2 regions of the Salinicola sp. 4072 genome follow, and region 1 is predicted to be linked to the other one. Evidence: predicted binding sites of a transcription regulator. Region 1 holds the regulator's gene; the other holds the start of a gene.

Region 1 (6,467 bases):
GTAGTACCGCTCGACATACTGGGGAAGCGATCGGTTGGTGGAATACAGCGGCGTCAGCCGTGCCATGCTCTCGCGCATGCGTGCCACCCAGTCCACCGGGATGTCCGCTTCGTCGCGGGTATAGAAGGCGGGCAGCACCTCGTGCTCGAGCAGGTGATAAAGCGCTTCGGCCTCCTGAGCATCGTAGCCGGGGTCGTCCGTGTGCTCGCGGCCGTCGCCCAGCGCCCATCCCACCTCGGGGGCGTACGCCTCGGCCCACCAGCCATCCAGCTCGGAGAGATTGAGGCCACCGTTGACCAGCACCTTCATGCCGCTGGTGCCACAGGCCTCCCACGGTCGCCGCGGGGTGTTGAGCCACACGTCGACGCCCTGCACCAGCTGTTCGGTGAGCTGCATGTTGTAATCGGCCAGGAACACCACCCGATGGCCGACATTCTCCTCCCGAATGAACCGCACCCACTGCTGGATCAACGCCTGCCCCGTCCTGTCCGCCGGATGTGCCTTGCCGGCCAGCACCAGTTGCATCGGGCGTTCGGGGTGGGTCAGCAACGCCTTCAGGCGCTGCGGATCGTGAAGCAGCAGGTTGGGGCGCTTGTAGGTCGCAAAGCGTCGGGCGAAGCCCAGTATCATGATCCGCGGTTCGAACACCTGCCGGGCGCTCTCGATGGCCTCCGGCGTTGCGCCAGCCGTCGCCAGCTGGTGTGCCAGGCGCTCACGAAGCTGCTCGACGAGCTCCCGGTTGGCCTCGGTCCGAAACTGCCACAGGGTGGCATCATCGAGGTGACGGATGCTCATCGCCAGCGGCTCGCTGCACCCCAGCCAGCGCTCCTTTCCGCAGGCTCGGGTCCAGAGCGCGTCGGCCGGCGCCGAATCCCAGCTCGGCATGTGGACGCCATTGGTGACGTGAGCGATGGGCAGCTCCGGCGTCGGCCAACGGGGAAACAGCGGCTGGAAAATGTGACGGCTGACCCTGGCATGCAGCTGGCTGACACCATTGATGAAGCCGCTGCCCCGGCAGGCGAGCCACGCCATGTTGAAGGGCTCGTCATTCTCCCCCGAGCGGCTACGCCCCAGCGCCAGCAGATCGGCCAGCGGAATCTTCAATTTCTCTTCGGCGTAGTGCTGCAGGTACTGCGCGATCAGCGCGGGGGGAAACCGGTCGAAGCCGGCGGCGACCGCGGTATGGGTGGTGAAGAGATTGCCGGCGCGGGTAATGGTCAGTGCGGTCTCGAAGTCGGTGCCGGTGCACTGCATGTAGCTGCGCGCCCGCTCCAGCACGACCAGCGCCGCATGGCCCTCGTTGAGATGACAGACCTGCGGATGCAGCTCGAGGGCTTCGAGCAAGCGCCAACCGCCGATGCCCAGCACCATCTCCTGCTTGAGCCGGAGCTCGGCATCGCCGCCATAGAGTTCGCTGGTGATGCCGCGATGGGCGGGATAATTGGCGATGTCGTTGCTGTCCAGCAGGTAGAGCGTCACCCGCCCGATGCGGGCCTGCCAGGCCCGCAGCCATACCGAGTAGCCCGGCAGCACGATTTGCAGGCGCAGCCATTCGCCATTCGCGGTGCGCAGCGGCGTGATGGGCAGCTGCCCGGGGTCGTTGTAGGGATACAGCGCGTGTTGCCTACCGTCGCTGTCGATCAGCTGGCGAAAATAGCCCTGCTGATAGAGCAGTCCGATACCGATGATGGGAACGCCGAGATCACTTGCTGCCTTGAGATGATCGCCGGCCACGTTACCCAGCCCGCCGGAATAGATCGGCAGTGCTTCGCTGACCATGAACTCCATGCTGAAGTAGGCCACAGCGGTGAAAGGCGCCCTGGGGTGACTCTGCTCGAACCAGCTGGGAAGACCGTGCTGCTCGCGATCGCGGCGTGCCAGCTGCTCCAGTCGGTTTCGAAATTCCGGATCGGCCAGCGTCCGGGCGAGCTTCTCGCGCGATACCGCCTGCAGCACCGCCCAGGGGTTGTGTGTCAGGTTCCAGAGGGTGGTATCCAGCTCCCGCCAGATCCTGTCGGTGGCATGCTTCCACGTCCCGCTCAGATCCAGTGCCAGCTCGACCAAGGTATCGAAGCCCTCGATGGCCGCCCCAGGCAGTTCGTACGGTGATGTCACGGTGCATGCTCCTTCACTGCCGAACCGATATGCTCGATACGGAACGCCGCCATTGTCGGGTCGATGGTCGCCCCGGAGGATGTGGATAGCCACCTGTCGGAAGGTATACCGCTGTTCGGTGCCACGGCTTGACCGGGATCAATTCCGCGCGCTGCCGGCGGGTGTAAAAGGCAGGCCGGGAGATGAACGATGACGACGACCAAGGCGCCTGATCGAACAACGAACGTCCCGTAGCCACCCGGTTTTACCGAATGTAAAGAAACCCCGCTCGCGGCGACAGCCTGCTTACATCATCACTGTTGAATTCCCGGTCTTTTCTCGCTCTACTACCGCCGTTACGCATCACGTTCGCACAAGCCGTTGTTCCCTGTCACAAGGCCAGACTTGATAACATCGACAAGTCACGAAGCGAGGGGTGGCGTCATGTCCGTATCACCCATTGGTGGCCCCTGCCGCCCCGGTCCCGGCACTCACTGTCGTACTTGCAGCCTCAGTTCGTTGTGTTTGCCCCTGGCTCTGAACACGCAGGCCATGGAAGATTTCGATGCCATCATCAGGCGGCGAGCGCCGCTGGTGCGTGGCGAAGTGCTCTGCCGCCAGGGGGAGCCGTTCACGCAGATCTTTGCGGTTCGCTCCGGCAGCTTCAAGCAGGTCGTGCTCGATCAGGATGGCGAGGAACAGATCAGCCACTTCCATCTGCCGGGCGAGCTGATGGGCCTGGAAAGCATCGAGGAAGGAAGCCACGCGGGATTCATCATCGCCCTGGAACGCTCGACGGCCTGCGAAATTCCCTTTCATCAGCTGGACGCCCTCGCCGAGCGAATGCCGGAGTTGCGCAATCAGCTCTATCGCAGCATGAGCCGCATCATGGGTGACGAACATCGCCTGATCCGGTTGTTGACCTGCAAAAGCGCCGACGAACGGATGGCGAGCTTTCTCCTGGATCTGGCACGACGTTTCGAGCGTTACGGCTACTCCCCCGAGCGCTTCCGCCTGCCGATGTCCCGCACCGATATCGGCAATTACCTGGGGCTCGCTCTCGAAACGGTGAGCCGCATTCTCGGCCGGTTGCAGCAGCAGTCGCTGATAGCGCTCGACGGCCGGGAGCTTCGCATTCTGCAGCCCGAGGCCCTATATCAGCGCTCCCAGACCTCTCACTGCCGAGCCAGACCCGCCGTCATCCACCAGCACTGATCCTGCGGTGACATTCCGCGCAGCGCACCGCGGTATCCGGCCAGGGGATATCGAGCCCCTTGAGATATCGAGCCCCTTAAGCTTTCTTTAAGTCTGAAACGCGACCATTGCCCACCATATTGGCTCCCGCACTGCGGTCGGTCCGCGTCTGGTTTATTTTTACAGACAAGAGTTTCATGAAGGCCGCAAGCGACGCTTCATCAAGCCCATTTCATCAAGCGGGAGTGTGCTCATTGCGCATGAAGAAGCGTTCTGTCAGCAACGCCGTTGAATGTTACAGGGCGGACCGCGCTTACCGGTCCCATTGCCAGGAAAATTGTCATTGATGCATTCCTCTCTCCAATCCTCCCTCCTGTCATCCGTTCCGCCACCCCTGCTCTCGATCCTGATACCGGCCAAGGATGAAGCCGGCAATCTCCCCCGCCTGCTCGATGAAATCAGTCTGGCGCTCGCCGATATCGACCACGAGGTGATCGTGGTCGACGATGCCTCGACGGACGGCACCTGGGAACTGCTGAGACAGCGTGCGGAGAAGGATGCCCGCCTGCGCCCGCTGCGGCATGCACGGAGCGCCGGGCAGAGCACCTCGGTCTGGCAGGCGGCCTGGGCGGCCCGCGGCACCTGGCTGGGCACGCTGGATGGCGACGGCCAGAACGATCCGGCCGACCTGCCCAGGCTGTTCGAACGCGCCCAGCGTGGCGACGTGACACTCGTCGCCGGCCATCGCACCAACCGCCGGGACGACTGGATCAAGCGCGTCTCGTCCAGGGTCGCCAACCGGGTTCGCTCTGCGCTGCTCAACGACGCGACGCCCGACACCGGATGCGGCCTCAAGGTGGTGCGCCGCGACGCCTTCCTGTCGTTGCCCTATTTCGATCACATGCACCGTTTCCTGCCGGCGCTGGTACGCGCCCAAGGCGGCGAGTGCGTCTCGGTCCCCGTCAATCACCGTCCGCGCGGCGCGGGAAAGTCGCATTACGGCCTCAACAACCGGCTATGGGTCGGCCTGGTGGACATGGTCGGCGTGATCTGGCTGCGGCGACGAAGCCGGCTGCCGGCAGTCATCGCCGACTCGATCCAGCCCGGTCCGGCGCCCGTCGAAAACCGCACGGAGTCGAACGACGTGGAGCCGGCGCCATGAATCAGGAATGGCTGTGGGTGACCATCGGCTTCATCGGCCAGGCGCTGTTCTCGGCGCGTTTCATCATTCAATGGCTCGCCAGCGAGCGCGCCAGGCGCAGCATCATCCCGGTCGCATTCTGGTTCTTCAGCCTGGGCGGCGGTGCCACGCTGCTGGCCTACGCGATCTATCGGCGCGATCCGGTATTCATCGCCGGCCAAGGTGCCGGATTGATCATCTACGTGCGTAACCTGATGCTGATCCGGCGTGAAAAGCGGCAGACGGCCCCGCCGGAAGATGTCTCGAACTCCTGAACGGAAACTCTCTCCATGCGACGCTTTCTGACCGATCCATCACAGGCACGCTATCGGCGTGCCTGGCTATTGTTGCTGCTGTTCACCGTGGTGCTGCTGGGCATCGGTATCGGCCTGCGCGATCCGTGGCCGGCCGACGAGCCGCGCTTTGCCCTGAATGCGCTGGAAATGCTGCGCACCGGGCAATTCTGGTTTCCGCACCGCGGCGGCGAGCTCTACCCCGACAAACCGCCGGTGTTCATGTGGGCTTCGGCCCTGAGCATCTGGCTCACCGGCTCCGTGCGCTGGGGATTCCTGATTCCGACGGCACTGGCCGGCGTCGGTACGCTGTTGCTGGTCGTCGATCTGTGTCGGCGTCTTCACGGCAGGCGCGTCGCGCTGTTGTCCGGCCTGGCGCTGCTGACGGCCTTCCAGTTCGTGCTGCAGGCCAAGACGGCGCAGATCGACATGATGCTGACCTTCTTCACCACGCTGGCGTCCTACGGCTTGCTGCGACACGCGCTGCTGGGGCCGGACCGGTGCTGGTGGTTGATCGGCTGGGCGGCGATGGGACTCGGCATCATCACCAAGGGCGTCGGCATCCTGCCGCTGACGCTGCTGCCAGCCTGGCTCTGGATGGGCTATCTCGGCGATTTTCGCAAGAACGCTCGCGGAAAAATCACACGCATCACGCTCAAGGATGCCATTCGGGGCATTGGCGTCATGCTGCTGTGCGTGGCCGCCTGGGCCGTGCCGATGGTCCTCATGGCGACCTGGGGAGACGACCCTTCACTGGCCGCCTACCGGGACAATATCCTGTTCAAGCAGACCGGCCAGCGCTATGCCGACTCCTGGGCCCATCTCGAGCCCTGGTACTACTACCTGGTCAAGGTACTGCCCTGGGCCTGGATGCCGCTGATTCTGGCGTTCCCCTGGGCGATTCCGGCCTGGTGGCGACGGTTGCGGCGATCCGACGCGCGGATCTGGCTTCCGCTCAGTTCGGTGGTCCTGATCGTGACCTTCTTCTCCCTGTCACCCGGAAAACGCGGCGTCTACATGCTGCCGACCGTGCCGCTGCTGGTGCTGGCGATGGCGCCGCTGCTGCCCGGCCTGATCGCAAGGAAGCGCCTGCACTGGCTGGGGTTCGGCCTGCTGGCCTTGCTGGGCGGCCTTCTGTTGATCGCCGGCATCCTGGGTCTCGCCGGCCTGCCCGCGCTGGCCAAGATCGCCGAGCGTCATGCCGTATCGCCCTGGGCGTGGTGGATCGTCATCGGCGCCGTCGCCGTCGGGCTGCTGGTCGTCATGCGGCCCCGCCGCGGGCTGTGGGCGCTGGGCAGCTGGCTGGCGGTGTTCTGGATCAGTTGGTCGACCTGGGGCTACGCCCTGCAGGACCACGCCCGCTCGCCTCGCGACATGATGGCCGAGGTCGAATCGATCACCGGTGCCGGAGCCTGGCTGGCCCTGCCGGACTACGACGAGGAGTTTCTGCTGCAGTCGCGCCAGCCCAGCATCCAGTTCGGCGACAAGACCCCGGCCCAAGACCAGCTCCTGCGCGCTTTCGCGTGGCTGCAGCAGGACGATAGCCGCTGGATGTTCGCGATGAAACGCCAGGCCGAGGACTACGCCTGCATCGATCAGGCCCGGATTCATGACATGGGCATCCAGAACGGGGACGCCTGGTGGCTGGTGCCGGCCACCGCCGTCGGCGAGTGCCGGGGAGACGAAGCGGCAGCGCCGATCTTCGT
Region 2 (6,467 bases), on a different contig from region 1:
TAGTTGAGGTAATTCTCCATGGTCGCGGTGGCGCCCAGGCGGTTGAGGGCATGGACCACGAAGTAGGCGTCGCGCAGCCAGCAGTAGCGATAGTCCCAGTTGCGCTGGGTATCGGCGGCCTCGGGGATCGAGGTGGTCATCGCGGCGATCACCGCGCCGGTATCCTCGAAGGTGCTGAGCTTGAGGGTGGTGGCGGCGCGGATCACCGCGCTCTGCCACTCGAAGGGGATGGCCAGGCCGCGCGCCCATTCCTGCCAATAGATGGTGGTCTGGGTCTCGAAGCGCTGGCACATGGCGGTGACGGACTCGGTGACGCTCTCGTCGGGGCCGAGTGCGAAGTTGAGCTCGCCCTCGAGGACGATCGGCGACTCCTGCAGCACGTGGGTGATCGAGGCGTCGGTGGTCAGCCGGGTCACCCGGCCCTGGCCGATGTAACGGATGTGATGGCTGCCGTGGGTGGTCTCGGGGGTGCGTTCGCCGTAGGCGGTGGTCGGACGCAACCGGATGCGAATCACCGGCGTGCCGGCCAGGCACTGCACGCGGCGTATCAGGGCTTCGGGACGGAAGGTCCGGTCGTAGAGGCGAAAGCGCGGGCAGAAGTCGGTAATGCGGATACGGCCGCCGAACTTGTCGGTGAGCTCGGTGCACAGGATGGCGGTGTTGCGCTGGTAGTACTGGCGGCTGGCGACCTGGTCCTGCAGTTCGATGGCGAAGTAGCCGCGGTCGGTGGTGTCCATCAGGCGCGAGAAGAAGGGGTCGCCATCGAAGCGGGGCAGGCAACACCAGACGATCCGGCCATCGGCATCGATCAGGGCGCCGATCTGGCAGTTGCCGATGAGGCCGAGTTCCAGGGAGGGGGATCGCGAGTCGGTCGACGCGCTCAGGTCGAACGGGATGGCAGACTCTCCAACCATGTCAGTACCTCCTGTACCGATTCCAGATAATAGGTTGCGACGGTCTCGCTTCCGCCGCCGACGCGCACGCTGAGCCCGTCACGAGCGTTGACCTCGCGAAAGGCGTCCTCGTCGGTGACGTCGTCGCCGACGAACACCGGGCGGCGGCCACGGAAGACCGGATCGTCGAGCAGCCGCTCGACCGCCGTGCCCTTGTGCACGCCGGCTGGACGCAGTTCGATGACGTACTTGCCGGCGATGGTCTCGAAGGTCTCGCCTAGGGTGTCCCGCCACTCGTCCATGAACCGGCGGCAGGCCTCGGCGCGATCGGGCGCGCCACGGTAGTGAAGGGCCAGCGAGACGCGCTTGTCCTCGTAGTGCAGGCCGGTGTGTTCGGCGACGAAGGTGGCCAGGGCGTCGCGGCAGGCGGCCAATCGTTCGGGGCGCTCGATGGCGCTGTGGTAGGCGCCTTTGGCGTCGCGCCACTCCAGCCCGTGAACGCCGGCCAGGGGCAGGGTGAGCGGGGCGAGCAGGCGCTCGAGCTCGGCGACCGGACGGCCGCTGACGATCGCCACGGCGCCGTCGAGCTCGCGATCGAGCGTGGCGATCAGGTGGCGCAGCGGCGCCGAGACGGTGGTGTCGCGGGGATGGTCGACGAGTGGCACCAGGGTGCCATCGAAGTCGAGGAACAATGCCCAGTCGTGGCGCGGCGGGGGAGGCGGTGGCGTGGAATCGGGCATCGTCTCGTCGCTGGCGTCTCGTTGGTGGCTCGCGGAACGAAGAAGCGGCACCGGCCGGCGCCGCGTCTTTCATCATACCCTTTGGCAGGGGGCTGGCAAGGGGGCTGGCCGGGTTCAGGTATCCCGGTCGGGGGCGGGCGGCTGGAAGGCGCGCTTGTCGTCGGGCAGGCGCACCCGGTCGCCGAGAGATAGGTCGCCGAGGGTCTTCAGTCGCTCGCCGCTGGCCGGGTCGATCAGCGCGACCACCTCGCCGATGCTGGTGGCATCGCGATAGGCCTCGACCCGGATACGCACCGTTGCACCACGATAGCGGCCGGTGAGTATGCTGCCGGGATGGGGTTCACCGTAGTCGTTGGGGTCCTTGGCATAGTGGGCGGAGACGCTGGTGTCGCCCGGTGCGTCCCATTCGATGTGCTTGTGCATCGCGATTCCTTTGCGGGCAGCGGGTTTGCCTTCACAGCGTAGCGCGTGCGGCGGGCGACGCCTACAGGCGGGCTGGCCGTGCCGCCCGCCGGGGCGCTCAGAAGCGATAGCTGAGCCCGCCCATGACCACCACCGGGTCGATCTCGACGTCGGCGTCGTAGTCGGTGCCGGCGACCGTGGCGGTGGCGTCGCTGTCGATATCGAGATACCAGGCGGCGGCGTTGAGCGCCCAGTGGTCATTGATCAGCAGGTCGACACCGACCTGGGCGGCGGCCCCCCAGGAGTCGTCGAGGTCGAGGCTGCCGACGTCGAGCTCCTCGTCGGAGAAGTGGGTGTAGTTGATGCCGGCGCCGACGTAGGGCTGAACGCGGGCATCGCTGCCGCCCAGCGGGTAGTACTGCAGCGTCAGGGTCGGCGGCAGGTGCTTGGTGGAGGCCAGGTTGTCGCCGTTCAGCGCGATATCGTGCTTGAAGGGCTCGGCGGCCAGCAGCTCGATGCCGAGCTTGTCGGTGAAGCGGTAGCCGAGGGTGAAGGCGAAGCCGCTGTCGTCACCGACGTCGACATCCATGTTCAGGTCGTCGAATTCACCGTTGTCGCTCTTGGGCTCGACCTTGGCGACGCCGAAGCGGGTGAACAGGTCGCCCTGGCCATAAGCGAGCGCAGACGCGCTGGACACCAGGCCGGTGGCGAGCAGGGCGGCGGAAAGCAGGATAGAAGAACGCATCTCGAAATCTCCCGGGCTGTGGTGAGTCCTATGCCGCGCGACGAAGCGCATCGGCATGGGAAAGCGTGCTCACGATAGCGTCACGGGCGGGCCGGGAATTTGCTCCAGGACAAGTCCCGGGACGGTCGTCTCGCGGGCAAGGGGGTGGATGCGACCTGGATCAAGAAAAACGAACCCGCCAGGAGTGGCGGGTCCGCGAAAGGGCCTCGACAGCGGTTACTTCTTCTTGGCGCGCTTGCGCTCGTTCTCGGTGAGGTGTTTCTTGCGCAGGCGGATATGGTTGGGGGTGACCTCGACCAGCTCGTCGTCGTCGAGGAACTCGATCGCCTGCTCGAGGGTGAAACGGACCGGCGGGGTGAGGACGAGGTTCTCGTCGTTGCCGGAGGCGCGCATGTTGTCGAGCTTCTTGGCCTTGGTGGGGTTGACCACCATGTCGTCGGCGCGGTTGTTGATACCGACCAGCATGCCTTCGTAGACCTCGGTGCCGTGATCGATGATCAGCTTACCGCGGTCCTGCAGCGCGTAGAGCGCGTAGGCCAGCGCCTTGCCGGAAACCATCGATACCAGGACGCCATTGCGCCGCTGCACGGCGGCATCGGGCTTGAGCGGGCCGTAGTGGTCGAAACGGCTGGTGAGGATGCCGGTGCCCGAGGTCAGGGTGAGGAACTGGCCACGGAAACCGATCAGCCCGCGGGCGGGGATGATGAAGTCCAGACGCACACGGCCCTTGCCGTCGGGGTTCATGTTGGTCAGCTCGCCCTTGCGGTAGCCGAGCTCTTCCATGACCGCGCCCTGATGCTGCTCCTCGCAGTCGATGATCACCTCTTCGTACGGCTCCTGCTTCTCGCCGTCGATCTCCTTGATGATCACTTCGGGGCGGCCCACGGCGAGTTCGTAGCCCTCGCGGCGCATGGTCTCGATCAGCACCGACAGGTGCAGTTCGCCGCGCCCGGAAACCTTGAACTTCTCGGCCGACTCGCCCTGCTCGACGCGCAGCGCGACGTTGTGGATCAGCTCCTGGTCGAGGCGATCCTTGATGTTGCGGCTGGTGACGTACTTGCCGTCCTTGCCGGCGAACGGCGAGTCGTTGACCTGGAAGGTCATCGACACCGTGGGCTCGTCGACGGTCAGGGGCGGCAGCGCCTCGACGGCATTGGGGTCGCACAGGGTATCGGAGATCGCCAGGTCCTCGATGCCGGTGATGCAGATGATGTCGCCGGCGGTGGCTTCCTCGGTCTGCACGCGCTCGAGGCCCATGTGGGTCATCACCTGGCCGATCTTGCCACGGCGGCTCTTGCCTTCCTTAGTGACAACGGTGACCTGCTGATTGGGCTTGACGCTACCGCGGGTGATGCGGCCCAGGCCGATGACGCCGACGTAGCTGGAGTAGTCGAGCGCCGAGATCTGCATCTGGAAGGGCGCGTCGAGCTCGACCCTGGGCGGCTCGACGATGTCGACGATCGACCGGAACATCGGCGTCATGTCCTCGGCGAGCTCCTCCGGTTCGGGACCGGCGATGCCGTTGAGCGCCGAGCAGTAGATGATCGGGAAGTCGAGCTGCTCGTCGGAGGCACCGAGGTTGTCGAACAGGTCGAAGATCTGGTCGATCACCCAGTCGGGGCGCGCGCCGGGGCGGTCGATCTTGTTGACCACGACGATCGGCTTGAGGCCCTGGTCGAAGGCCTTCTGGGTGACGAAGCGGGTCTGCGGCATCGGGCCGTCGACGGCATCGACCAGCAGCAGGACCGAGTCGACCATCGACATTACGCGCTCCACCTCGCCGCCGAAGTCGGCGTGCCCCGGCGTGTCGACGATGTTGATGTGGTAGACCTCGTCGTCGTCGGGTGCCTGCCAGCGGATCGCCGTGTTCTTGGCCAGGATGGTGATGCCGCGTTCCTTTTCCTGGTCGTTGGAGTCCATGATGCGCTCCTGCCCCTCGGCCTTGCGGTCCAGGGTGCCGGACTGGCTCAGGAGCTTGTCGACCAGTGTCGTCTTGCCATGGTCGACGTGGGCGATAATGGCAATGTTCCTAATGCTCTCGATGCGAGCGTTAGAGGCGTTGTCACTCATGGGGCGGTTTCCATCGTAAAATGTGTGCGCCCATGTCTAGGGGCTGTTGACGTTTCAGCGCGAACCGCGTTGCTGGGTCAAATGGCGCCAGGCCAGGCGCGGGATGCAGAGAAGGATGGTTCCCTTTTCCAATCCCGCAACGCCGCATGGCGCCATTTGCCGCGCAACCCGAAGGGCCGGGCCAATTTTTGCACGTTGCTGCGTTATTCGTCGTGCATTTGGGATGACCAAACTGCGCTCCTCACGCCTTGCCCCGCACAAAAACTGGCTCCGGCGCGGCCGTGCATGAAACGCCGACAGCCCCTAAGTCGATGATCCACGCTCTGCGCTGGATCGACGAGTCCCCTGGGCACTGAGTAGGAGGGTCGGGCGCGCATTGTACAGGCAAGCGCGCGACACTGGCTACTTTAGTCTATCGACGTAGCGCAAGATCTTTTTTCACGGCGATCCTGCGGGCGCGAGAGAAGGTCGTTTGCCCCGGACCCGGTTCTGGCGCGCCTTTTATTGTCATCACAACTAGCTGAAAAATAGCGGTTTTTATTCTTGCGAGGATCCCGTGGAAGACGCTGAGCAGATAGGCGAGTGGGTTCGTGCCGACGTCTGGCGCATGGAGGCGCTGCGCCAGGCGCGGTCGTTGTGCCTGCCCGACTGGTGCCTGGCCGCCGGCTTCGTGCGCAATCTGGTCTGGGACCGCCTGCACGGCTATTCGCCATCCACGCCGCTGAACGATATCGATCTGATCTATTTCGATCCGGCCTATTTCGATTCGGTCCATGCCGGCAAGCGCGCCGATCGCAAGTACGAACAGCGCCTGCAACGCGCCTCGACGCTGCCCTGGTCGGTCAAGAACCAGGCGCGAATGCACGAGCGCCACGGGCATCGTCCCTATGAATCTATAGAGGAAGCGCTGAGTGTCTGGGTCGAACGTGAAACTGCGGTGGGCGTCACGCTGGGCGATGATGATTGCCTCCGCCTGATCGCGCCGTTCGGCGTGGCCTCGCTGCTGGCCGGGCGGGTCACGCACAACCCTCGGCATGGCGATCGCGAGGTGTTTCGGCACCGTGTTGCCGCTAAGGGGTGGCAACGACGGTGGCCGAAGCTCGACATTCCCGAGCTTTGAAGCCGGGCTCTGCGGCAATCTCAGGAGCGCAGGTTGCCCAGCAGCCAGTCGAACAGCCGCCCGGGGCTGTTGGCGACCGGTTGGGTAATGACGAAACGGGGCAGGAGTACCGTATCGACCGGTGGCTCCAGCCAGCCCGTACGGCGAGTCAGCACGTGTTCGATGCCCGCGCCGGTCGCGAGCCGTGCCAGGTCGTCGTCCTCGCCGCCACCGGCATAGGCGGCGATGGGCAACGGATGGCGGCACAGAATGGCCAGCTGGTGCTGGCTCTCGCGTAGTTGGGCCAGCGCCCGGGCGTCCTGGGTCAGGAATCGTGGCGGCATCAGGCTGCCGAAACGGAAAAGCCCACCTTGCTCGAGCCGCCGGATGCTGAACGCGTCCAGCGACTCGCCGGAGACAATCGCGTCGGCGTTCAGCGTCGCGGCGACAGCATGCAACATGGCCGGCTTGTACGACTGGTCGAGCTCGTCAACGTAAGTCTTGATCGCTTGACTGTA

The links. The regulator FNR, encoded in region 1, switches genes on or off when oxygen is low (the NO sensors DNR and NnrR bind a similar motif). The targets are predictions, from matches to a motif close to TTGATNTANATCAA.
Region 2: R3F72_RS16285 (OmpW/AlkL family protein) is a predicted target of FNR. The motif match lies at 2,880-2,893, and genes of this name have one in related genera.

What each region holds. Positions count from the first base shown of each region.
Region 1 is NZ_JAXOVV010000008.1:87,384-93,850, reverse strand. It holds gene glgP (alpha-glucan family phosphorylase) at 1-2,115, opposite strand, end outside; gene fnr (fumarate/nitrate reduction transcriptional regulator Fnr) at 2,539-3,309, shown strand; gene R3F72_RS07930 (glycosyltransferase family 2 protein) at 3,635-4,450, shown strand; gene R3F72_RS07925 (lipid-A-disaccharide synthase N-terminal domain-containing protein) at 4,447-4,743, shown strand; gene R3F72_RS07920 (ArnT family glycosyltransferase) at 4,759-6,467, shown strand, end outside.
Region 2 is NZ_JAXOVV010000030.1:16,561-23,027, forward strand. It holds gene R3F72_RS16270 (glycoside hydrolase family 15 protein) at 1-914, opposite strand, end outside; gene otsB (trehalose-phosphatase) at 881-1,633, opposite strand; gene R3F72_RS16280 (hypothetical protein) at 1,748-2,056, opposite strand; gene R3F72_RS16285 (OmpW/AlkL family protein) at 2,154-2,780, opposite strand; gene typA (translational GTPase TypA) at 2,997-4,850, opposite strand; gene R3F72_RS16295 (nucleotidyltransferase family protein) at 5,407-5,970, shown strand; gene R3F72_RS16300 (polysaccharide deacetylase family protein) at 5,991-6,467, opposite strand, start outside.